3 regions of the Paenibacillus sp. FSL R5-0623 genome follow, and region 3 is predicted to be linked to each of the others. Evidence: riboswitches for the same ligand, from Rfam matches in the RefSeq annotation. Region 3 holds a riboswitch; each other region holds the start of a gene.
What was found. A riboswitch is a leader RNA that binds a small molecule or an ion and turns the genes downstream of it on or off. The one in region 3 is predicted to bind S-adenosylmethionine.

Region 1 (8,080 bases), 2.9 Mb from region 3:
GCAGGACGTAATTTTACCGTACAGACCATTTCGATTCCAAAGGGAACACCGGTTACCGTGGGACTCGCGAAGAAGCAAGTGGGCCAGACGGCAACATTGCCATCAATCGTGAAAGCCTATGGTGCACAAGCAGCCATTAACGGAGCATTTTTTGAAGCATACAACGGAGCACCAGATCCATATGGCATGTTAATAGCAAATGGTAAGGTCATACATATTGGAAGATACGGAACATCCATCGGATTTAAGGAAGACGGCTCGGCGATCATGGACTCACTTCAGGTGAGTTTGACAGGTAAAGTAACGGATACCAAAGGTAAATCACGCAGTTGGTATGCCACCTTTATTAATCGAACGCCTTCGGCGAACGCAAGCATTACGATGCTGTATACGCCTGAACGAGGTGCCACAGTCGGGTTCAAAGGTGGCACTGCGGTTGTCATGGAGAAAGGTATCGTGACCAAAAAAGTGCCCAATACAAATGTAGCGATTCCTAAGAATGGCTCGGTATTGGTCTTCACAGGCAACCAAAAGTCTTCTTCAGACCGTTTCACCGTTGGTTCGACCGTAGAAATGAATTATAAGTATACGAACGCAGCAGGCAAAGAGATCCCTTGGCAAGATGTAGTTACTGCTGTTGGGGCAGGACCACGTCTGGTAAAAGACGGCAAGGTAGCTGTCAATCCGACGAGCGAAGGTTTCAAGGATGCCAAGATTCTTAATGCTTCCGGAGCCAGAAGTGGTATTGCGATTATGGCAGACGGTTCTGTTATGCTGGCTACCGTTTCCGGAGCGACAATCAAGGAGTGGGCAGCGGTGATGCAGAAGCTTGGTGCCAAACAGGCCATGAACCTGGATGGCGGTGCTTCCTCGGGTATGTATGCCGGGGGCAAAATGCTGACTTCTCCAGGCCGGCTCTTGAGTAATACACTGGTATTTGGCGGCTCTGTGCGTTAAAAGAAAGTGATTATTGGGAGGTATGACGCAAATGACACTCACATCTGATCGAAAGCCAGGGGAGGGTACAGCTGTTCTGGCCATTAATGTAGGGTTGCCGCAGCCGCTCCCTGGGCAGAAGCGTGAAGTGCTGAGCGGCATTGTGAAACATCCTGTATCCGACGCGGTTTTCCTGTCATTCACTGGAATGACAGGGGACTCGCAGGCGGATCTGGTGCATCATGGCGGCCCTGACAAAGCCGTTTGTGTATACGATTACAGTCGTTATACGGTGCTGGAACAGCTGATGGATCGCAAGCTGAACTGGGGAGCTTGTGGAGAAAATCTGACAGTTGAAGGCTGTGCCGAAGAAGATGTCCGGATTGGTGATGTGTACGAGTTGGGCGAAGCCACAGTACAGGTCAGTCAGCCCAGACAACCTTGCTTCAAACTGGGTGCGAGGTATGACTATAAGGAGTTGCCTGTTTATTTTCAGGAGAGTGGACATACCGGCTTTTACTTTCGTGTACTGCAAGAAGGGGAGGTTCGGCCTTCATCGATATTTCGACGAATCAGCACCGATCCTTCATCCATGACGGTTCTTGAAGCCAATCGAATTATGCATCAGGGGAAAGAAGATATGGAAGGTATTCAGGCGTTACTGGCCATACCTGCGCTGTCAGACAGCTGGAGGCAAACGTTAATGAAACGATTGTCCAAGCTGGCGAACAAGTAGCAGGGTAATTATAGTGTTATCAAGAAAAGTAATCCGAATTCCTTTTTTAAACTAACTTGGGAGTGTGACTAACATGACGATCTTAGGCGCAATTGAAGCAGGCGGAACCAAATTTGTATGTGGTATTGGCACAGAGAACGGAGAAGTTCTGGAACGCGTAAGTTTTCCAACAACAACACCGGAAGAGACAATGGCTCAAGTGATTTCATTTTTTGAAGGCAAAGGCATTGAAGCTCTGGGTGTAGGTTCATTCGGTCCGATTGATCCGATTGAAGGAAGCCCAACATATGGCTATATCACAACAACACCAAAACCACATTGGGGACAGTATAACGTGATTGGCAAGCTCAAGGAGCATTTTAATGTGCCGATGACATTTGATACGGATGTGAATGGTGCGGCACTTGGAGAAGCAACCTGGGGCGCTGCACAAGGTCTTGAGAGCTGTCTGTATATCACTGTGGGTACAGGTATTGGTGCTGGCGCTGTGGTTGGTGGTAAAATGGTCCATGGATTGTCACATCCTGAGATGGGACATATCATTGTACGCAGACATCCGGAGGATACATACGAAGGTTTCTGTCCGTATCATGGTGACTGCCTCGAAGGTCTTGCAGCAGGACCAGCCATTAACAAACGTTGGGAGCAACCGGCTTATGAACTGCCTGCAGATCATAAAGCTTGGGAGATCGAAGCGCATTATCTGGCGCATGCACTGATGAATTATGTTCTGATTCTCTCTCCGCAGAAAATCGTCATGGGTGGCGGAGTAATGAAGCAGGAGCACCTGTTCCCGATGGTGCGTAGCAAACTGCAGGAGTTGCTGGCAGGATACGTTCAGCATCCGGCGCTTCAATCCGACATTGACCAGTATGTTGTGTCACCAGGACTTGGAGACAATGCGGGTCTGTGTGGTTCGCTGGCGCTTGCCAAGTTGGCATTGAATAAATAGGTTATTAAGGGATTGACGAATTTTACCATTGTGGTATGATATGGGCAACAGCATAGTACGGTTAATGAGGAAGCACCTCTCTTGCATGGATTTTGCAGGAGGGGTGTTTTTTTTGTGCTGCCTGTAGGTAGCGTAACTAACCCGTATAGGCTGAAATGTTAAAGGGAGGGAACAGAAAATGGAAGTCATTTTCATGAACAGATTGTCTAAAATGTCAGATCAGAATGCAGAGTATGCACAGCTATGGATTGGGGAGGAGGAAGATAGTTGGCAGCTGGGATGGAGCCGCTACGAGGAAGGAGAGCGTGAGGACAGCATCTGGTATGAAGGGACTTCTTGGGAGGAGCTGCTTCATATTTACCGTCTTCAGCTTGCGATACAGATGAGTGAGGGGTACCGACCGCAGTTGCAGGGGTTATTTCATGAGAATGATGATCTGAAATCACGCAGTTATGGTGGACAGCGCCTCCATTGTTATAGTGAGTTATATGGCAATGAGCAATTATATACGGATCTGTGCACATGGCGCAGGAAGAGAGCTGTGTCTGACCGGAAGGCACCGTATTTTGTTGCAACGAATCGTCTGCTGCGTTTGATCAGTGCCTTCGTTCCGCAATCGCTGGATGAACTGATGCAACTGCCGGGCGTGGGAGAGAGCAAAGCAACTGAGTATGGTACGGAATGGATGGAGATTACAAGCGGGTTGGAGCGTTCAACGACATTCCCGCTGGACTGGGTATATACGGCGCTGAAGGAAGAAGAGTATGAGAGTTGGTTATACAAGCAGAGAGAGCAGAAGTACAAGCAAGAACTGGATAAGTTCACCACGCGCAAGCAGGTGCTTGAAGGCATGAAGGAAGGATATACGTTAGAAGAGATTGTTAATCGATCCGGATTATCCCGACGCGAATTGATTGAGCTGTTGGAGACACTAGATCTCGAAGGTTATGACATTGATTGTCTTCTTGATGTGGAGCTGGCAGTGATGCCAGAGAACGAACAAGAGGCCGTATGGAGTGCGTATGAGGAGCTGGGAGATACGTTCCTGAAGCCAGTATTACATAAGGTGTATGGAGGAGAGAAACCCGATGGAGGAAGTCTGGAGCAGGTCTATGAAAGACTGCGTATGATTCGAATCCGCTTTCGTCGGCACGCAGAGACAGAGAAGAATGTTGGTTAATGATCAGAAATAAAAAGAAATGAAAAAAGACGAGGCGTTTCTCCCGGAGGAGCGCTTCGTCTTTGTTATTTCATATGAGTTCATACCCAGTCTTTCTTGCGGAAAATGAAGAACATGCTCAGGCCCAGGGTAACCATCAGGCCAATCACAACAAAATAGCTGTATTTCCAGTTAAGCTCTGGCATATTCGTAAAGTTCATGCCGTATATACCCGTAATGACCGTCAGCGGCATGAAGACCGTGGTAATGGCGGTAAATACACGCATGATCTCATTCGCCCGGTTCGCAATACTGGATTGGTAGGCTTCTCGCAAGTTGCCCATCAGGTCGCGATAAGTCTCAAAGGTTTCAGATATTTTAACAGCATTCTCATAGATGTCACTGAAATACTTTTGCAGTTGATCATCGATGAGACGCAGATCTTTTTTGTTCAGGGTGTTAATGACCTCTTTCTGAGGTCCAAGCACTTTTTTCAGCCACAGAATCTCACTGCGCAGCCCGATAATCTCATTTAGATGTGACTTTTTGGTGTGCATCAGAATGTCTTCCTCAAGCTTCTCGATCCGTGCTTCAATTCGATCACCTACGGTGAAATAATTATCAACAATCAAGTCAACCAGCAAATACAGCAGACGATCCGGTGTACTGATTTCCTGTTCCCACAGGATTGGTTTCAGTGTGCGCAATTCGCTGACCTTTTGTTTGGTAACACTAATAATGAAATGTCTGCCGAGGAATAAGTTGACCGCACGTAGAAATATCTCTTCATCATCGAAACGGATGCTATTAATCACAATAAAATAATGGTTCTCATAAATTTCAATCTTCGGACGTTGTTCTTCGTCACTGAGACAGTCTTCCACAGCCAGATCATGCATCAAGAACAGCGGCTGAAGTACCGCCAAATCGTCTACGTCTGCATCAATCCAGTAAAATCCTTCCGCTGGTGGAGTCAGCGCCTGCTGAATGTCGTCCACCGGAATAAATACACCGTTGTTTACCAACCGGATTTTCATCGTTAATCTACTCCTTCTGCACCCGCCAACTTGGCGGATATTATCATTATGGGCGCAAAAAGAACAAATCAGCCGGTCGGCAGCGGAGCCTGGAGATCAGGGCTGCGTTCACTATATAATCAAACGGAAGTCACGTCCCGCTGCCGGCATGCTGATGTCAATTCTCTATGCAGTTTGTCGGAATTCGGCTGCCAGTCAGGCCTCGGGTCGCCATCCATTTAATATGTCACCTCTCACATAAGGGTTTATAACACCTTGTTTAGTATACCGCTGGTACAAGGTGCTTTCAAGCGCAAAAATGTGTCTATTTCGCGCCCTGAGGCAGTGTATGACAACGGATGATGAACGGTTCCGATCTGGGAAGCAGACATCGAACTGCATCTTGACGTGAGGGCATTAATGTAATAAAGTAGACGGTGAACCATATTTAATTACAATCTAATACAGCGAAATCTTATCAAGAGTAGGTGGAGGGACTGGCCCGATGAAACCCGGCAACCGGCGGTATACCGCACGGTGCTAATTCTTGCAGCGACTAAGTGTCAAGTGGCACTGTTGTAACTGAGAGATGAGAGAGGCGCATATCTTTTTTACATATGACCTTTCTCGAATCCGAGGAAGGTCTTTGTTATATGCCCCGACTTCTCAGCAGTGATTTTCGCTAAGGAACTTGAGGTTGTTTGTAACGTTGGATGAAAGAGCAATTCAATGTTTTCACAAGCTCAAGGCAGTCTATAACTGTATTGATGTGAAGACATCAAGCCAGGGTGGCTGCATCTATCTATGCACAAGGAGGAGTTAGATTATTATGCCAATCAAAATACCCGATACTCTGCCAGCAAAAGAAGTACTTGAAGGAGAGAATATCTTCGTCATGGATGAAACTTCTGCATATCAGCAGGATATTCGTCCACTCCGTATCGCTATATTAAACCTGATGCCCACAAAGGAAACGACCGAAACACAATTGCTTCGTCTGGTGGGAAACACGCCTATTCAGGTGGATGTCGTTCTCGTACATCCCAAATCCCATACGTCGAAGAATACGTCTCAGGAGTATTTGGATCTGTTCTATAAAACCTTTGATGAGATTGAGCACCGCCGTTTCGATGGAATGATCATTACGGGTGCCCCGGTGGAACAGATGGATTTCGAAGACGTGAACTATTGGAATGAAATCCAGGAGATCTTCGAATGGACCAAAACCAATGTGACTTCAACCCTCCACATATGCTGGGCATCCCAGGCAGGTTTATACCATCATTTTGACGTACCCAAGGTTGCACTTGATGAAAAGTGTTTTGGCGTTTTCCCACATACCATCAATAAACCACATGTTCCATTGTTGCGTGGATTCGATGAAGTATTCAACGTTCCACATTCCCGTCATACGGAAGTGAGACGCGAAGATATTGAAAATAATGAGAATTTAGAGATTTTGGCTGAATCCGAGGAAGCGGGGATCTTCCTGGTTGCTACCAAAGACGGCAAACAGATTTTTGCCACAGGACATGCCGAGTATGACCCGTTCTCATTAAAGTGGGAGTATGACCGGGATGCAGCCAAAGGGTTGGATATCGCATTGCCTAGGCATTATTATCCGAATGACGACCCTTCCCGTGTGCCACCGGCTACTTGGCGCGCTCATGCCAACTTATTATTCTCTAACTGGCTCAATTACTATGTGTATCAAGAAACACCTTACGATATTGGCCCGCAAATCTAATCGAGATTACAGGAGGATGCAGCAATGGAAGACAACAACAAGTTGAAAATCGAAAGCCGCTTAGCACAAATTGGGTCCATCAATGAACCGGTAACAGGCGCCATTAACTTTCCGATCTATCAATCCACTGCGTTTCGCCACCCGAAGCTTGGACAAAGCACGGGGTTTGATTATATTCGTACGACTAATCCAACCCGTAAAGTATTGGAAGAAGCCGCCGCAGCGCTGGAGTCCGGTGATGCAGGGTTTGCCTGTAGCTCGGGAATGGCCGCGCTGCAAACGATCTTTGCCATGTTTGGTCAAGGGGATCATCTGATTGTATCGCTGGATCTGTATGGTGGAACCTATCGTCTGCTGGAACGTATTCTGTCCCGTTTCGGCGTAACTGCTAGTTATGTGGACACGAATGACCTTGCAGCACTGGAGAAGGTTCGTCAGCCGAATACCAAAGCTGTATTTATTGAGACACCAACCAATCCACTGATGATGATCACCGATGTGGAAGCCGTTGCTTCCTGGGCGAAAAGTTACAACCTGTTGACCATTGTTGACAACACGTTGTTGACTCCATTTTTCCAACGTCCGATTGAACTGGGTGCCGATATCATCATTCATAGTGCTACCAAATATCTGGGCGGACACAATGATGTGCTGGCGGGACTAATTATAACCAAGGGTGAGGCGTTATCTGCAGAGATGGCGTTCCTGCATAATTCCATTGGAGCGGTATTATCTCCAAGTGACTCCTACCAGTTGATGAAAGGTATGAAAACGCTGGCTCTTCGCATGGAGCGTCATGAGCACAATGCACTTACCATTGCCAAATACTTGCTTGAACACCCAGCGGTGGTGGAAGTGTATCATCCAGGCCTATCCGATCATCCGGGGTATGAGATACAGAACAAACAATCCACGGGTAACACAGGTATCTTCTCTTTCAAAGTGAAGGATGCACGTTATGTTGAACCGTTGCTGCGTCATATCAAACTCATTGCTTTTGCCGAAAGTCTCGGCGGAGTCGAATCACTCATGACTTATCCGGCAGTACAGACTCATGCGGATATTCCGCTTGAAATTCGTGAAGCCGTAGGTGTGGATGACCGTCTGCTCCGGTTCTCCGTGGGCATTGAACATGCGGATGATCTGATTGCAGATCTCGGCAATGCTCTGACAGCTGCACAGCAGGAAGTGGAAGGAGGCGTGCACTCATGAGTGAGTCCAACAACAAGCCCAATTCCGAGTTGAAATTTGATACCAAGTTGCTTCATTTCGGCGATGAGATTGACAAAACGACTGGAGCCTCCAGTGTACCGATCTATCAAGCATCAACGTTCCATCATTTTGATATCTTCAATCCGCCTCAGCATGACTACAGTCGTTCGGGTAATCCGACACGTCAGGCTTTGGAAGATTACATCACATTGCTGGAGGGCGGCGCACGAGGCTTCGCCTATTCTTCGGGGATGGCTGCGATATCAAGCGTGTTCATGATGTTCTCCGCAGGGGACCACATGATTGTAACGGAAGACGTATA
Region 2 (8,080 bases), 440 kb from region 3:
TGGACTGTTGTCCATTGCCTCGTTTGTGGCTTTTCTGCGATTCGGCAAGTCACGCCGTGACCTGCAATTGTTTTCTTTCTTAACTCTGGTATTTGTTATCGTCCAGGGAATCATGGGGGCTTTTGCCGTTGTCTTCTCCCAATCTTCAGCAGTCATGGCACTGCATTTCGGCTTTGCACTGATTGCTTTTGCCAGTTCCCTAATGATGGCGCTGGGCATAAGGCAGGAGGCCAAAGATGGTGGATTGGAGCGCCTGAATAAATACCCTCGGGTCACTAAAAAATTCAGGAATCTGGTCTGGTTCTCCACCATTTACACATATCTCGTGGTATACACGGGTGCATTTGTGAGCCACACGGATTCTGCCGGCGGATGTTCCGGATTTCCGCTCTGTAACGGGCAGATTATTCCTGAGCTTTCAGGTGGGGTAGCGGTTGCTTTTGCTCACCGTGCAGCAGCTGCGTCGCTCGTGATTGTTATCGCAATCCTGGGTCACTTCGCTTACCGTAATCATCCGGACAACAAGGAAATGCGTACTCTTGGTGTGGTATCCGTTGTTCTTATTCTGATGCAAGTAGTCATTGGTATTTTCATGATGGTGACAATGAACCGTCCTGAAGTATACATGTTCGTAGCTCTTGCTCATATGCTGGATATCGCCCTATTGTTCGGAGTCTTAACGTATATGAGTTTCCTGGTGTACAAGCTGCATCGCCCGGTTAATCGATTCTAAGACATAGCTCCATTCTTGTGGGCTAAACATGAAAGTTCACCATCCAGTGATGTACATCATTGGACAGGTGGACTTTGTTTGATGTCAGGGGGATCAGGGCAACCTATGGCAAGCAGCAATTACACGGAATGGATGATGTGTTACGTTTACGGTGATGAATTCTTGTTGATTTGGAAAAGAGGAGGTTAGATATGCTGCGAACGTTGTTGGGGGAAAAGCCACGTATAAACGAAGGTAAATTGAAGGCAGCGATGGACGCAATGGCGCATACGCTTGAGCTATTTCAGCGACAAATGCATGTGGACCATGATCCCACGCATGACTATCGGAAACTGTATGTGTGGACCCAGGGACTCATCTCCTCATTGGATGAACTGGAGCAAAGCTGTTTCGCTGCTGCACATTTTCGCAAAAAGGTCGTTGCAGGCTCAACAGACGATATGACCCCGGCAGAAAAAGCCGAGTATGCCCGGTATGTGTATTTCTACAAAGATGGCTTTATCCGCTGCTTTGCCATTCTGGATAAAGTGGGCACGGTATTAAATGAAATATTCCAGCTGAATACTTCCAATACCAAAGCGCATTTTTCTTATTTTACGGTGTTAAGGCAGTTCGATTATGCGAGGGAGCATCATGATCTTGCGTTGCAATTAATACAGATCAAGGACTCTTATCGTGAACCGATGAGCAAGCTGCGCAAACGACGTAATATGGAAATTCACTACATGAACTCTGAAATGCATGATGACCTGTGGCAGTTACATCAGACCCTGCAAGGTAAAGTGAAATTGGAGGATCTGAATCAGCATGTGCAGGAAATGCGTCAGGGCGTGGATATGGTCTGTGAAACGTTAACAGCCTCTTATAGTTATATCAACAAAATATGGAAAAGAAATAATTCCCTTTGACAAATCGGAATACTTGGAATATACTGAGTTTCAATTAGTATGTTACAGTGACAAAGATTGAACTGATATTTCAAAAGTTACGTTCACATTATAAAGCATAAACTACATGAACTTATAAAATCCTACAACAACATATTTCTTATCGAGAGCGGCGGAGGGACAGGCCCGATGAAGCCCGGCAACCGATTTGTAACGACATGATACATGTATCATTCGTTATAGATGTTAGGTGCTAATTCCTACAAAATGGTGCGAGACACGATTTTGGCAGATGAGAAGGTATATTCTTTCACGTAAAGAGCCCTCTTTGTATCTGCAAAGGGCTCTTTTTTTTGTACTTTAAGGGGAGTTTTCCTTTAGATCGGGTAAAGATACATGTAGGTGGTTGGAAAGGGGCAAGTGCGATTGATTGAATTAAAAGGTTTAACGAAAACGTACGGCAAAGGGGCAAAATCTACAACAGCGTTGTCCGAGCTGAATTTGAGCATCCAAAAGGGTGAAATCTACGGAGTGATTGGCCATTCCGGAGCGGGCAAAAGCACATTGATTCGCTGTATTAATTTGCTGGAACGGCCTACGGAGGGTGAAGTATGGGTTGACGGAATCAACCTGACTGAACTGAGCAAAACCGAATTGCAGCAACAGAGACGCAAAATCGGGATGATTTTTCAACACTTTAATCTGTTATCCTCGGCAACGGTATATGACAATGTAGCTTTTCCACTAAAGCTTGTGAATACACCCAAGGAAGCCATTGATCGCAAAGTGAAGGAAATGCTGGCACTGGTTGGTCTGGAGCACCATAGCAGCAAATATCCGGCTCAATTATCGGGTGGCCAGAAACAACGTGTAGGGATTGCGAGAGCACTTGCAAGTGATCCGAATGTACTTCTCTGTGATGAGGCTACTTCGGCACTTGATCCGCAGACGACAAATTCAATCCTGAAGTTATTACTCGACATTAATGAAAAGTATAACCTCACGATTGTACTGATTACACATGAGATGCATGTCATTCAGAACATCTGTGACAAGGTGGCTGTTATTCATCAAGGTGGCATTGTGGAACAGGGACCTGTAACAGAAGTGTTCCTGAAGCCGAAACATGCGATTACGCGGGACTTCATGATGCGTGACCATGAAGCTGGACTTGCTCTGGAAGAGACCGCTCTGGCGAATGCAGGCGTTGAATTGCAGGCAGGTGCTGCTTCCAAACTTGTGAAGATATCTTTTCTGGGTAACAAAACATATGAAGCGATTTTGTCCAGAACGGTACGTAAGACAGGCGTGGATTTTGCCATCCTGCAAGGAACAATCTCTACGATTAAACAGGTACCTTATGGACAGCTGACCGTTCGGTTCGAGGGTGATTCAAATGCGATTGATCGGACGATATCAGAACTAACCGCTGAGGGACTTGATGTGGAGGTGCTTCGTTAGATGGATTTTTCAACCGTTCGCTGGGAAGAGGTTGGTAAAGCTTCCATAGAGACACTGCAAATTTTGGGTGTATCAGGCTTGTTTACTGTTATCTTTGGTTTACCGCTCGGAGTACTGCTGTTCATGACAGCCCGATCTGCTTCGATCAAGTCACGGACGGTGTACATTATATTGTCCTTGATTGTGAATATTTTGCGCTCAGTCCCATTTATCATATTAATTGTTGCTCTTATTCCATTCACTCGTTCACTCGTCGGTACTGCTACAGGTGTGTTAGGGGTTATACCGCCATTAGTTATTTCAGCAGCTCCTTACTTTGCTCGATTGGTGGAGACGACGTTACGAGAAGTTGATCGGGGTGTCATTGAAGCGGCACAGTCGATGGGTGCATCGACCGGACAGATTGTAAGACGGGTATTACTGCCTGAAGCATTACCTGGTTTGGTTGCTGGGATTACCATTACCATTGTTACGCTTGTCTCTTACACAGCGATGGCGGGCATGGTTGGTGGTGGAGGACTGGGAACGCTGGCAATCAACTATGGGTATTATCGTTATCAAAATGAAATCATGATTATATCCGTAGTATCGATGATCATTCTTGTGCAAATTCTCCAGATGGCTGGAGATCGCTTGGTTACATTTTTCACCAGGAAATAACACATAGATAACATGATGGATATGCAATAATGCGGACGCCACATGACAAAAATGATTAGAGAAGGGGTTTTACACATGAAAAAATGGTCTTTTGCTTTACTTAGTCTTATGTTGATTGCGGTTCTCGCAGCTTGCGGAAACAACAAGGACTCGGATAGCGGCGCAGACAATTCAGCAGGTGCACCACGCACGGTTGAATTGAAAGTTGGAGCTTCACCCACACCACATGCAGAGATTCTGGAAAGCATCAAGCCTGAACTGGAAGCACAAGGTATTCGTTTGCAAGTCGTTACATTTAATGACTATGTTCAACCCAACCAGCAGCTTGCTGACAAAAAATTGGATGCAAACTTCTTCCAGCATCAGCCTTACCTGGATACAGAAAATAAAGAACGTGGATTCAACCTCGTTGCTGTAACACCTGTTCATGTTGAACCTTTTGGCGGCTACTCCAAGAAGATTAAGTCTTTGGATGAATTGGCAGACGGCGCAAAAGTAGCGATTCCGAATGACCCATCGAATGGTGGACGTGCCCTATTGTTGCTCGCGAAGGAAGGCATTATTACGCTGAAAGACAACACAAATATTGCATCTACGATTCAAGATATCACAGCCAATCCGAAGAACCTGGATATCATTGAGCTGGATGCAGCCATGATGCCTCGTCAATTGGATGAAGCGGATCTGGTATTCATCAACGCCAACTATGCACTCGAAGCGAACCTGAATCCGGCGAATGATGCTTTGCTGATCGAAGATCTGCAAGGTAACCCATATGCAAACATCCTCGTTTCCCGTGAGGATAACAAGGATGCAGATGCAATTCAAAAACTGGCTGCTGCTTTGCACTCCGAAGAAGTAAAAACATTCATCAAAGAACGTTATAAAGGTGCAGTTGAACCTGCAACTGAATAATTCACGATATGTATGATATGATGTGAAGCTATTAAGAATAAGCCGTATGTCTCTCCAGAAGAGATATACGGCTTATTTTATGTTTCCTAAGTCTGTGCTGATGTGGGGATCAATAAGGGAAGGGTTAGGGCTTATCTTGTTTCTCCGCGTTGGATGGATGCCCAGATTGGCGGTAGTAGGATAATTCATTCTGATCAGCATACTGCTGCTCATCTGCTTCTTGCAGGTACGTCCTCTCGGAGGGAGAGAGTGTTTCTTCTTCTGCGTGTGAGCTTTTGAGCTTGTATCTGATCCAACCGATTAGTCCAAGAAGGACAACCAGGATCAAAGCCCATCCTTTTTTGAGCAAAAGAAGAGCACTGAATTTCTGGGAAGCCGTGTACCCGATCCCGCCCATCAGAAGACTGTTGAGTCCTATGGTGGATGTTTTGTCAGTCGAAGCATTGTACTCCTCGTAGGTATATCCTGCATTGATGCTAAGTTGATTAAGGACAGTTTCCTCGAATTCCTGGCGGCTCTGTTGAAAGTTGGCCGTATCTGTAACCAGAATGGCTGTGATGTACCCTTCGCGTGTCAGGAGTTTTACATTGTAATTGACCATGGATTGCTGATCAGCATTCTTAAAACCAAGGGAGTAAACCAACTGATGTTTGGTACTGTCATATGCCGGTTCGATTTCCCACCCCGTTATGTACGTTCTATATTCAGGATCAAGTTCTCTGTTATCTTCTTCTGTGCCTCGGATATAACTGCTTAACAGTTCTTCGGCACTCAAATTTTGATCGTCATCATGGATATGACCTGTTTTCACGTACTCAAACACAACATACCACGAGCCGAATTCACTATTGCTGGTTAGGCTTCCGATTTCATTCCCGTTAGGCTTCCCATCACTGTTAAGTATCGAGCGTTGGGTATTGGCCTTATCCAGATAGGAATGGCTCTCAGGGACTTCCAGGGTGGCCTTACCGTCCAGAGAGACAGATGCTGGTCCAGTAATCCAATCATACTCATCAGGTGTTTGTTCAGTCTCATTTGCGGCTGATACCTGTAAGGCACTAGAGACTGTGAACAAACTCAACATTAAAAGTGTAAGAAATGATATCCATCTTTTGTTATTCATTCATGTAGAGGTCCTTTCGGGTTATATCCTCGACAGTACCATAGGTGTTTGATTTCGATCAAGATATATTTGGAATTAAAGGTGGATAATCCCTTGTGGATAAGTGAGTTGTAGGAGGACGATAAATCTTTTATACTGGATAGTGACTGCTCTTTGAAGAGGGGGATGAACGTGAAGGGAAAGATTGCCCTCATAACGGGAAGTGCCAAAGGTCTTGGTAAAATGACGGCCCTCAGTCTGGCAGATCAAGGGTGTCATATTGCCCTTAACTATGTACACAGCAGAACAGAAGCTGAGGCTTTAAAGGCTCAGATTATAGCCAAGGGTGTGCGGTGCATTGCCATCCAGGCTGATATATCCAAGGTGGAAGATATCTCTTCATTGGTTGAGCAGGTGGAAGGCAACCTGGGCAGCATTGATATTTTGGTGAATAACGCGGGTCCATTTGTCCGTGAACGACGATTATTTGCGGATTATTCTGAAGCTGAGGTCCAGATGCTTGTGCAGGGAAATCTGTTGGGACCGATGTTACTGGATCAGCGTGTATTGCCAGAGATGAGACGCAAGCAATGGGGACGCATTATCCATTTTGGCTTCAGTCATGCTGGAGAAGCGAGATCCTGGCCTCATCGCGCCGTATATGCGGCTGCCAAGGTGGGTCTGGTATCTTTTACAAAGACACTCGCGGTTGAAGAAGCCCCGTATGGAATTACAGTTAACATGGTATGTCCAGGTGACATTCGTGGTGCGAACAAAGAGAAAACGATTGATGAAATGGCAGGCATCACCGACGAGGAAACGCCAAGAGGGCGTCCAGGCAGCGGTGAAGATATTGCACGAGTGATTACGTATCTGTGCCTTGATCATTCCGATTTTATAACAGGCAACATTATGGATGTATCTGGAGGACTTGATCCGATTCGTCCAACCATACAGCGCGAGGATACTTAAAAGGTGAATTGAAGGATTGTACGTGGAAACCCGTCAAAGGGACAGATGAAATGGACTCTCTGCATATGCACACAAAAAAAGAGCCCTTCGCTCCATGCGAAGCGAAAGGCTCTTGAGGTTTATTTCGTGAAGGATTGATTAGAATACTTGTACGACTTCTTGTACACCCTCTACTTCTTCGAGAAGGGCACGTTCAATCCCGGCCTTTAAGGTAATGGTGGAGCTTGGGCAACTGCCGCAGGCACCGACCAGTTTCAGCTTAATGATGCCGTCCTCCACGTCGACCAGTTCCACGTCACCGCCATCGCGCTGCAGGAACGGACGAAGTTTATCAAGCACATCAGATACCTCATCATACATGGTGCTTTGTGCGTTTTCGCTCATATTGTTCAACTCCTTTCCTTCCTATATTATATTACAAATGGCCACAAATTAAAATGGTCAAACAAAGCAGGTGAACCTAAATGAGACCGATTATTGAATTTTGTGCCAATAATATGCATTTTGGCACAGATGAAGTCATGGATCAACTGGAAGAAAATCCAGACTATGATGTGATTGAATACGGCTGCCTCACCAATTGCGGCCAATGTTCCATGACTCCTTTTGCACTGGTGAATGGTGAAGTTGTCATCACGGACAAAGTGGAAGATCTATATAACGCCATTCTGGCCAAAATTGCCGAAGCCGATGTCTGGGACGAGCTCGATCTCGACTAACCGAGATGGCGCTTGGACATCCAGAGCACACCACTTTTCAAAATACGAGGTACACGTCCCATCATGGACGTTTTGCCCATCAGCCCAAACCCAGACTTCTTGCCGAGTGCACCCAGTGTGCCACGAAGCTTGAGTGGATGTGGATTGGGCTTTTCGCCTTTCCAGAGGGCATGCTGAATATGGGCGATCTGCTCACCCTGTACTTCCGCAGCTTGACCGCTAGGTGCATAAGGTACACTGGCACAGTCACCAACGACATACACATCGGTATATTCCGGGATTTGGTAGTATTCATTCAGGACGACACGCCCTTGAGGGTCTTTGGTCACGTCCAGATCCTGTACCACTTTTACGGGCTGAATTCCTGCAGTCCACACGACAGCATCCGTTAGAATCTGTTCATCCCGGTTATAGATAGCATTAGGTTCAACACGTGAAATGGCGATATGCCCGCGTGTCTCTACCTGATGTTCGTTGAACCATTCATGCACATACACGGATAGACGTTGCGGGAAAGCGGATAATACACGTTCACCACGATCCAAAATGCTGATGTTTAGATCCGGTCTGCTTTCACGAAGTTCGGCTGCCATCTCGACACCACTTAATCCACCGCCTACGATATGCACAT
Region 3 (8,080 bases):
GCCTATACTGGAGACGATGTTGAAACCGATTGAACATGTTGTCCTAACAAAGGGGCTTATCTATAAAGGACCCAATTACATCCCCAATGTGTTAATCGCTATCGACCCCACTCGAATTGAACAGGTGATCTCCAATCTTGCCGCCAATGCCCTCAAGCATACAGCTCCAGGAGACATGATCCGTATAGATATGGAACTGGAATCCGGACACTTGAAAGTGACGATTGCCGATTCGGGTCAGGGAATACGTGTACAGGACATGCCGTTTGTTTTCCAGCGTTACTTCAGAGGCCAGGCGAGCCATGCAGAACAACGTGTTCAGGAAGGTACAGGGTTGGGCCTTTCCATCTGCCAAAGCATTATTGAAGCACATGGAGGCCATATTTCCTTTACTAGTAAAGAAGGGCAAGGTACTACCTTCCGGTTCTATCTGCCGATCTGCTGAGCCCACACTCAGCAGCTGTAATACTTTATTCATAATTTGATAAGGCTTCCTCAACATCCCTCCTCTAGAATGAATCCTATACTGCACTTGGGAGTGATTCGACTTGTCCAAAAAAGTGATTATCCGTGCACAGAATCTGTGCAAAACGTACAACAGCGGAAGTGAACAATATCATGCCATCCGTAATGTTGATCTCGACATCTATGAAGGAGAATTCACGGTCATCATGGGTAACTCTGGCTCTGGCAAATCAACCCTCCTATATCTGCTAAGCGGACTGGACCAGATCACAGCAGGTGAGGTCTATTTTCGCGATCAGCGGATTGACGTTTATAGTGAACGGGAAATGTCCGACTTCCGCACCCGCCGGATTGGTTATATCTATCAGAGCATCAATCTGGTCCCAGACCTTTCCATCAAAGAGAACATTGCTTTACCGGGATATATTGCTGGAAACAAAACGAAGGACATCCAATCCCGCGCTGCTGAGCTGATGAATGCCATGGATATTGATGGACAGCGTGACCGCCTCCCCTCCCAGACATCTGGAGGACAACAGCAGCGAGCTGCCATTGCACGGGCTTTGATCAATTCACCGGATATCATCTTTGCGGATGAACCGACCGGAAGCCTGAACATGGAACACGGCACAGCTGTTCTCGATATCCTTACAGACCTCAACCGGAAAGGACAGTCCGTTGTTATGGTGACGCATGATATCAAAGCCGCCTGTCGGGCAGATCGCCTGATCTACATTTTGGACGGCAAGATTGGCGGAATCCTTGAGTTTAACACCTATGACGAACATCAAATTCAGGATCGTGAAGCGATCATCTTCGCTTTAGTTACGGGGAAGGAATAACGATGGCTGTCATGTTTAAACTTAGCTTGTCGTATCTGAGCAGGAACAAAATACAAAATGCGCTGATTGCGCTGCTCCTGCTACTCTCGACACTTCTTGTATCTACAGCTATTGTCATTCTGGCGAACACAGGCAATCAGTTTTATGAAATGCATACCCGAACCCATGGATCTCATCAGATCCTGACGTTTGAAAAAGGGCTCAATGATCCTGACGCTGTGCACAACTGGTGGGCTTCTCAGGATGGAGCTCAGGTGTCCCCTTTGCTAACGTATCGTACATTGTCAGGCATCATTTTGAATGAAACTCACATCCCTAACATCTACCTGTACATGTTTAATACGCCTCCACCGCCCTGGGGTGTGGATGAACTAATTTTCTCAAGTGGGACGCCCGACACAGTTCCCGAACAAGGCTCCGTCTGGATTCCAACGTCCATGGCAAATACCTATCATATTTCGGTAGGTGATACCATTGGCTTCAAAACCGGCTCAAGCACACTCGAATTGAATGTATCGGGTATTGTGATCGATGTACCATACGGGGCACCCTTCTCCAATACAGCACGGGTCTGGATGAATCCTACCGATTATCAACATGATCTCGCTACACTTACTGGCAACGAGAATCGTATGATGGGCATCCATTTTAACGATTACAGCATGAATTCGGTGTATTGGGAACGATACAATCGTGAGACAGGTATTCCGTTTCTGGAATCCAAAATGGAGTTCGAGGCGATTGCCTCTTTCTATCTGATCATCAATCAGGTTATTGGATTCATCATGATATTCATGGGTGTTGTCATGCTCTCCATCGCTTTGATGACCATCGGGTTTACGATTGCAGATGCCATCCTGGCCAATTACAGAACGATAGGAATCCTCAAATCACTAGGTCTGACTTCCCGAAAAACGATAGGCACCTATGTTATTCAATATGCAATGTTATCCATCGTAGCCATTATCCCAGGACTTGCACTCAGTATATGGATATCCAAATGGATCATCAATATTTCTGTATCCTCTCTTCGAGTGGGGAATCAGAACATTCCAGTCCATGGATTGGATGCGGCCATACTGTCCGGCGTACTACTATTTGCTCTAGTGATTATGTTCACTGTGTTATATGCCAAAAAGGCACGCAGCATACAGCCCGTGCAAGCTATTCGTTATGGTATGTCGGAGATAGATCACGGCCGGATGGCTGGCAAAATGAATTCGCCATTGGCCCACTGGATCGGCTTCACACGACTGCCTGTGACCGCCGTGCTTGGATTCGGACATGTGTTCAAAAACACCAAAAGCTCTGTTCTAACACTCCTGCTAACCACCATGGCTTCCTCCGTACTTGTTCTGGGTTATGTTCTGCTGACCAGTATAACCGGAATTGAACAGACCGCAGCTAAATGGGGGTATGACAATGCCAATATCGCAGCAGTGGTCGTGAACAAAAGTAACGTTCCAAAGACTGAATTAAAACAAACGTTAGAAGAGGATTCAAGGATTAGCAATGCAGGCTGGCAAGGGAACACAACGGGTGTAATTAGCCCGGAGTCTTCGGCAACAGTCAAGGGCCAATCCATCAGTATCAACTTGAATGTACTGGACGGGAGTTATCAAGAACTTGGATTCGAAACGTTAAAAGGGGTTAACCCACAACATGCGAATGAAATTGCCCTTGGTGTAAGTGTATCCAACACATCAAATAAAGATCTCGGTGATTTTATCGATATCTATATTGAAGGAGAAAAGCGTACATTCCTCATTACAGGAATCTATCAGGCGATCGCCAACATGTCTGTTTCAGGCAGAATCACCATTGATGCCATGAGAAGTGTAAACCCCCGTTATAGTGAATTTGATGTTATCTTTATCAATGTGAACGATATGGCACAAGCGGATAAGGTTGCCTCGGAATTAAATGAGCAATTTAAAGATTTCGCTTCGGTAGTTACTCAGAAGACATTGCTTGATTCCGTTTACGCGGAAGCTGCTAACATCCTGATCTATCCGATGAGCCTGATTGGATTGTTGTTTATCACTGTGACGTTTATCATTATTTTCAGTACCTGTAGAATCAATATTCGTAAAGAAAGCAGAACGTACGGGATATACAAATCGCTGGGAATGACATCCCGCCAAATCAGGTTATCGCTCACCATGGGAATGTTCATACTGTCCTCCGTGGGAGCCATACTGGGTATTTTCGTCGGCGTATATCTGCTGCCTCTTCTACTCGAAATGGTCCTTTCCGGTTATGGTATCGTACAACTTCCACTGATCCTGCATTGGGGTGGCATGGTACTGTTCACCTGTCTAACCATCATTGCAGCCAGTCTTGGCTCATGGTTCTCTTCAAGAATTATTCGGGAAGCATCGCCACGTATGCTGGTTATCGAATAATGTAATAAGGATGCCTTAACACAATAAAACAAGCCCTTCCATACCTCTATAGGATGTGGAAGGGCTTGTTATTATGATAAGAACTATTTCCGCCACTTCTTCGCAAGTTCACCAATCTGATGTGGGGTAGTGCGGCAACAACCACCAATAATTTGCGCGCCCGCCGCAACCCACTGCTCAGAAGCATCACTCATACTGCCACATGTACCCTGTCCACTCCACGTCTTCGTTGCCGCATCGTATACTTCTCCCGAGTTCGGATACACAATAACAGGTTTATCGCTGGTACGGCTCAAAATACCCACTGCTTCCGTCACCACTTCCATCGGAGCACAGTTCAGGCCAATCGCCGCAATCTGCGGCTCAGAGCCAAACTTCTGTGCACATACCTCAAGCGGTGTGCCCTCGCTGATGCTTGTCCCGTCTTTTAAAGAAAAAGATAACCAGGCATACGCATGAGGAAACTCCTTCAGTACATCAACCAGCACCTGTGCTTCCTGCAAGGAAGGAATCGTCTCAAAAGCCAAAATATCTGCTCCTGATTCAAGCAACGCTGCCATACGTGGTCGATGGAAAGCAGCCAACGTCACATCCGACACGCCGTAATGTCCTACATACTCTGAACCATCCGCCAGATAGGCGCCGTACGGCCCAACGGACCCAGCAATAATTGGACGTGGACGAGTACAATCTCCTTCGTGATCTACTGTACGATCTGTTATTTGCTCCTCATTCTCCACCGTCTCGGCACGTACCGAAGGAGCTTCTACAAGCTGACCTGTTGAGCTTTCTCTCCCTATTAAACTACTCTGCACTTCTGCCCATACGTCATCTCTCGCCTGAGCAGCCAATTCCACCGTCTTGCGGATCAGCTCCAGTGCTGCCTGTTCACCAATCCCTCTCTTGCGGAAGCCATCCACCGTCGCCTGATAACTGGATGTAATCGCACAGTCGGCTCCTGCTCGAAAATAATCTGCATGGACCTGAACGATAACATCCGGATTCTCGAGCAACACACGAGCCGACCAGAGCGGATCATCCAGATTACATCCATGCTGTTCGAGTTCCGTTGCCAACGCTCCATCCAGAATCATGACTGGATGTTCACGCAGGATCTGTTCTATGGGGTTAGTCTGTTGTACTAGCGTCATGTACTTGTCCTCTTTTCTTATTCACACGTTCTGTCAGATAATAAGCGGCGTAACACACTGCGATAAATGGAAGCCCACAATACAGTGCAATTCGCTGTGTCGGGTCAAAAGCAATACCTATGCATGAAGCCAGACATAATATAAATGAAATAATTGGTACAGCCGGGTACAGCGGTGTGCGGTAGACCAAATCTTTGACCGCATGGCCTTCCCGGATATACTGTCTGCGGAACATGTACTGGGAAGCGCTGATGCTCATCCATACCGCAACGACAGCCAGACCTGAAATGGAAACCAGTGTAATATACACGGTACCTGGCGCAATGATACTGGACAGCAAAGCCAGCGCACCACCAACCATACTGATCAGAAGTGCATTCAATGGCACACCCTGTTTGGTCAATTTGGCAAACCACGGGGAGATCGTTTTTTTATCAGCCAGAGACCAGAGCATCCGCGAAGAAGCATACAGGCCTGAATTGGCAGCAGAGAGAATCGCCGTCAGAATAACAAAGTTCATAATGTCTGCTGCATAGGGTACACCCACCCGCTCCATTACCGCTACAAACGGACTTTCCAGTACACTGGCATCCGACATGGGCAGCAAGGCCGACAAGATAATAATCGTTCCGATGAAGAAAATAACCAAACGCCACAGCGTTGTATGAATAGCTTTGGGTATTGTCTTTTCCGGGTTCTCCGTCTCACCGGCAGCAATGCCGATTAATTCGGTGCCTGAGAAGGCAAAGTTTACAGCAAGCATGGTCATCAATATCGCTGTAGCCCCATGAGGGAACCACCCGGATGCGGTAATGTTCGATAGAAACGGCGCTGGTTCAGCATCCGCCATCGGAATGAACCCAAACATGGCTGCGCCACCGATAATAATGAAAATTACGATAGTCACTACTTTTACAGATGAGAACCAGAACTCGGATTCCGCAAATAATTTCACCGTTAAAGCGTTAAACAGAAAGATCATCAGGGCAAAGAGCGCGCTCCATATCCATACGTTCACCGATGGGAACCAGCGCTGCATCAGCAATCCGGCGGCTGTGAATTCGGAGCCAAGCGCAACAGTCCAGGTTAACCAGTATAACCAAGCCACCGTGTAGCCTGTTGCCGGTCCGATATATTTGGCTGCATAACTATGAAATGCTCCCGTCTCTGGCATATGAACAGACAGTTCACCAAGACAGAGCATCACCAGATATACAACGATGGCTCCGATCAGATAAGACAGAATGGTCCCAAGTGGTCCAGCCTGCTGAATCGTGTAACCCGAGCTTAGGAATAATCCTGTTCCAATCACTCCACCAAGAGAGAGCATGACCACATGCCGTGCCTGCATTTTCCGCTGAAAATGCCCTTTGTCGTTGTTGTTCTCCATACCTGCTGCTCCCTACTTCTTCATCCAGAAAAAACAAAAAAGACCCACTCTGCCTAAAGAGTGCGCCGTTACTGACAAATAAAAACAAACGCTCCTATCTATCAGGCTTTCACCCGCTGGAATTAGCACAGTATCCTTCAGATCTGTTGCTGAGGTTTCTAAGGGCCAGTCCCTCCACCTCTCTGGATAAGAAAATGATTTTTTACTAATATAGCGATCTATCATGAATGTGTCAACATTTAAATCATAAATGAAACACATCGCTATTCGGTGGATGATCCCGGATTGGTAATGCTAATCTTCACATCGTACGTAATTGGCACGGTACTAAAAATGTTATCCCAATCATCTTTGACTTTCTTCCATGTTTTGGGCTCTTTAATACGTAAGCTATCCCGAAAATCCGCAACATCCACTTTGTAGGTATGCTGCAGCTTGTATAACACCTGACGAATCTGTTGTTCCGCCAGTTCAGCAAATTCTTTTTCCAGTTCCCCGCGATAAGCCCCTTTTTCCTCTCTTTCCGGAGCATGCCAATCCTCCATTAACCAGCCTTCGGATTCGGTCTTTACATGGAATGAAATATCATTGCCAACAACCTTGGGAATTACTTTTGTTTTCTTCTTTTTCATTTCATATACAACAGTGAATCCCTCTTTGTTGTAAGTCTTCAAGACGCCTCCTTTTTCCTTAGGCCTGAGCCACGATAAACCTTCCAGATCCGTTTGACTTAGTTCTCCAATAAACTTAGTTGTTTTCCCATCGAATATGCTGCCACCTGAGAACTTGCCCTCTCCATTGGAGTACAGTACATTCTGGAGCAAGAAACTGGAACCAGACTGCATTTGGGCATCTAATTTGGAGAGCAAAACAGGGTCCAGGATTTTGTTGGACAAGTATGAATTACCGGTAATTCCTGTTAGATAAAATGCTGGAATCCGAGAGGGATCATCCGAAGTCAGGACATCCACGGCGCGATGGTGACTTATCAGCACCAGACAATTTGGACGAATATCGTTATCCCGAAGTACAAAATCCAGCAGCTGGTCCAGACCATACTTTTTGGCAATATCCTTGGAGACGACGATGACCTTTAGATGATGTCCGATAAGTGGACGGTCTCGCCTTAGTGCGAACTGACGAAAGATTTGCAGCAAGGAATCTCCAGTAAGCTGTTCATTGGAGTAGGAAGTCTTTCCCGAAGCAGGTGAACCGGATTGTCCGCTCTGTTTAATGTTCGAACCGCCCGTGCCAGGAGCAATCTGCACGGTAGCCGTTATATAATTATTCTTTGGATACTTTCCTCCCTGGGCAGCGATGTCCTTCTCAAATTCTGTTTCTTTCGCGATATCGATCCCGAGACCAACATAGACACTTAGTTCCTCGATCTCCCTACTGCTCCAGCATCCGGATATTACCAGAAGGACAGACAGAGCATAAACTACACGTAAACGCATAAAAAAACGAATCATGCATGTTTGCCTCCTTTTTTGCGAATCAGACTTATTATCAGCAGCAACAGTGGTAAAGTGGCAAACAAAAGTACGGATGAGTTGCCCAACATATCACCCAGTGCAAAGGTTTCGTCTACGGTTTTCGGCATCAATGCTGTTAGATATATTACTGGCAGAAGGGCGTACATAATGACTTTGATTTTCTTTGTACGAAACAAATCCCGAATACCTACCGAAGCACAATAGTGTGTGATCGTGAAACTCGAGAAGATCTGCATAATCCAGATGACCAATAACAAGGATTCGAACCGCTCAAAGATTAAACCTTGAATCTCAAAGCTTCTTACGAGATCCAGCGTGGGCCAAGTACGTG

Region 1: linked by a shared signal. The riboswitch ahead of metA (homoserine O-succinyltransferase) and the one ahead of mmuP (S-methylmethionine permease) in region 3 are both predicted to bind S-adenosylmethionine.
Region 2: linked by a shared signal. The riboswitch ahead of MKY92_RS24605 (methionine ABC transporter ATP-binding protein) and the one ahead of mmuP (S-methylmethionine permease) in region 3 are both predicted to bind S-adenosylmethionine.

What each region holds. Positions count from the first base shown of each region.
Region 1 is NZ_CP150233.1:1,913,447-1,921,526, forward strand. Features, by position in the region: gene MKY92_RS08880 (phosphodiester glycosidase family protein) at 1-957, shown strand, start outside; gene MKY92_RS08885 (MOSC domain-containing protein) at 989-1,672, shown strand; gene MKY92_RS08890 (ROK family protein) at 1,746-2,624, shown strand; gene MKY92_RS08895 (HRDC domain-containing protein) at 2,803-3,804, shown strand; gene corA (magnesium/cobalt transporter CorA) at 3,885-4,820, opposite strand; SAM riboswitch class I at 5,272-5,395, shown strand; gene metA (homoserine O-succinyltransferase) at 5,629-6,546, shown strand; gene MKY92_RS08910 (PLP-dependent transferase) at 6,571-7,758, shown strand; gene MKY92_RS08915 (aminotransferase class I/II-fold pyridoxal phosphate-dependent enzyme) at 7,755-8,080, shown strand, end outside.
Region 2 is NZ_CP150233.1:5,586,776-5,594,855, reverse strand. Features, by position in the region: gene MKY92_RS24615 (heme A synthase) at 1-733, shown strand, start outside; gene MKY92_RS24610 (Cthe_2314 family HEPN domain-containing protein) at 925-1,641, shown strand; SAM riboswitch class I at 1,778-1,919, shown strand; gene MKY92_RS24605 (methionine ABC transporter ATP-binding protein) at 2,047-3,081, shown strand; gene MKY92_RS24600 (methionine ABC transporter permease) at 3,082-3,741, shown strand; gene MKY92_RS24595 (MetQ/NlpA family ABC transporter substrate-binding protein) at 3,817-4,656, shown strand; gene MKY92_RS24590 (DUF2167 domain-containing protein) at 4,781-5,779, opposite strand; gene MKY92_RS24585 (SDR family oxidoreductase) at 5,951-6,730, shown strand; gene MKY92_RS24580 (NifU family protein) at 6,869-7,114, opposite strand; gene MKY92_RS24575 (YuzB family protein) at 7,195-7,449, shown strand; gene MKY92_RS24570 (NAD(P)/FAD-dependent oxidoreductase) at 7,446-8,080, opposite strand, start outside.
Region 3 is NZ_CP150233.1:6,027,921-6,036,000, forward strand. Features, by position in the region: gene MKY92_RS26505 (ATP-binding protein) at 1-445, shown strand, start outside; gene MKY92_RS26510 (ABC transporter ATP-binding protein) at 549-1,307, shown strand; gene MKY92_RS26515 (FtsX-like permease family protein) at 1,319-3,712, shown strand; gene mmuM (homocysteine S-methyltransferase) at 3,796-4,863, opposite strand; gene mmuP (S-methylmethionine permease) at 4,841-6,253, opposite strand; SAM riboswitch class I at 6,345-6,446, opposite strand; gene MKY92_RS26530 (Ger(x)C family spore germination protein) at 6,517-7,725, opposite strand; gene MKY92_RS26535 (GerAB/ArcD/ProY family transporter) at 7,722-8,080, opposite strand, start outside.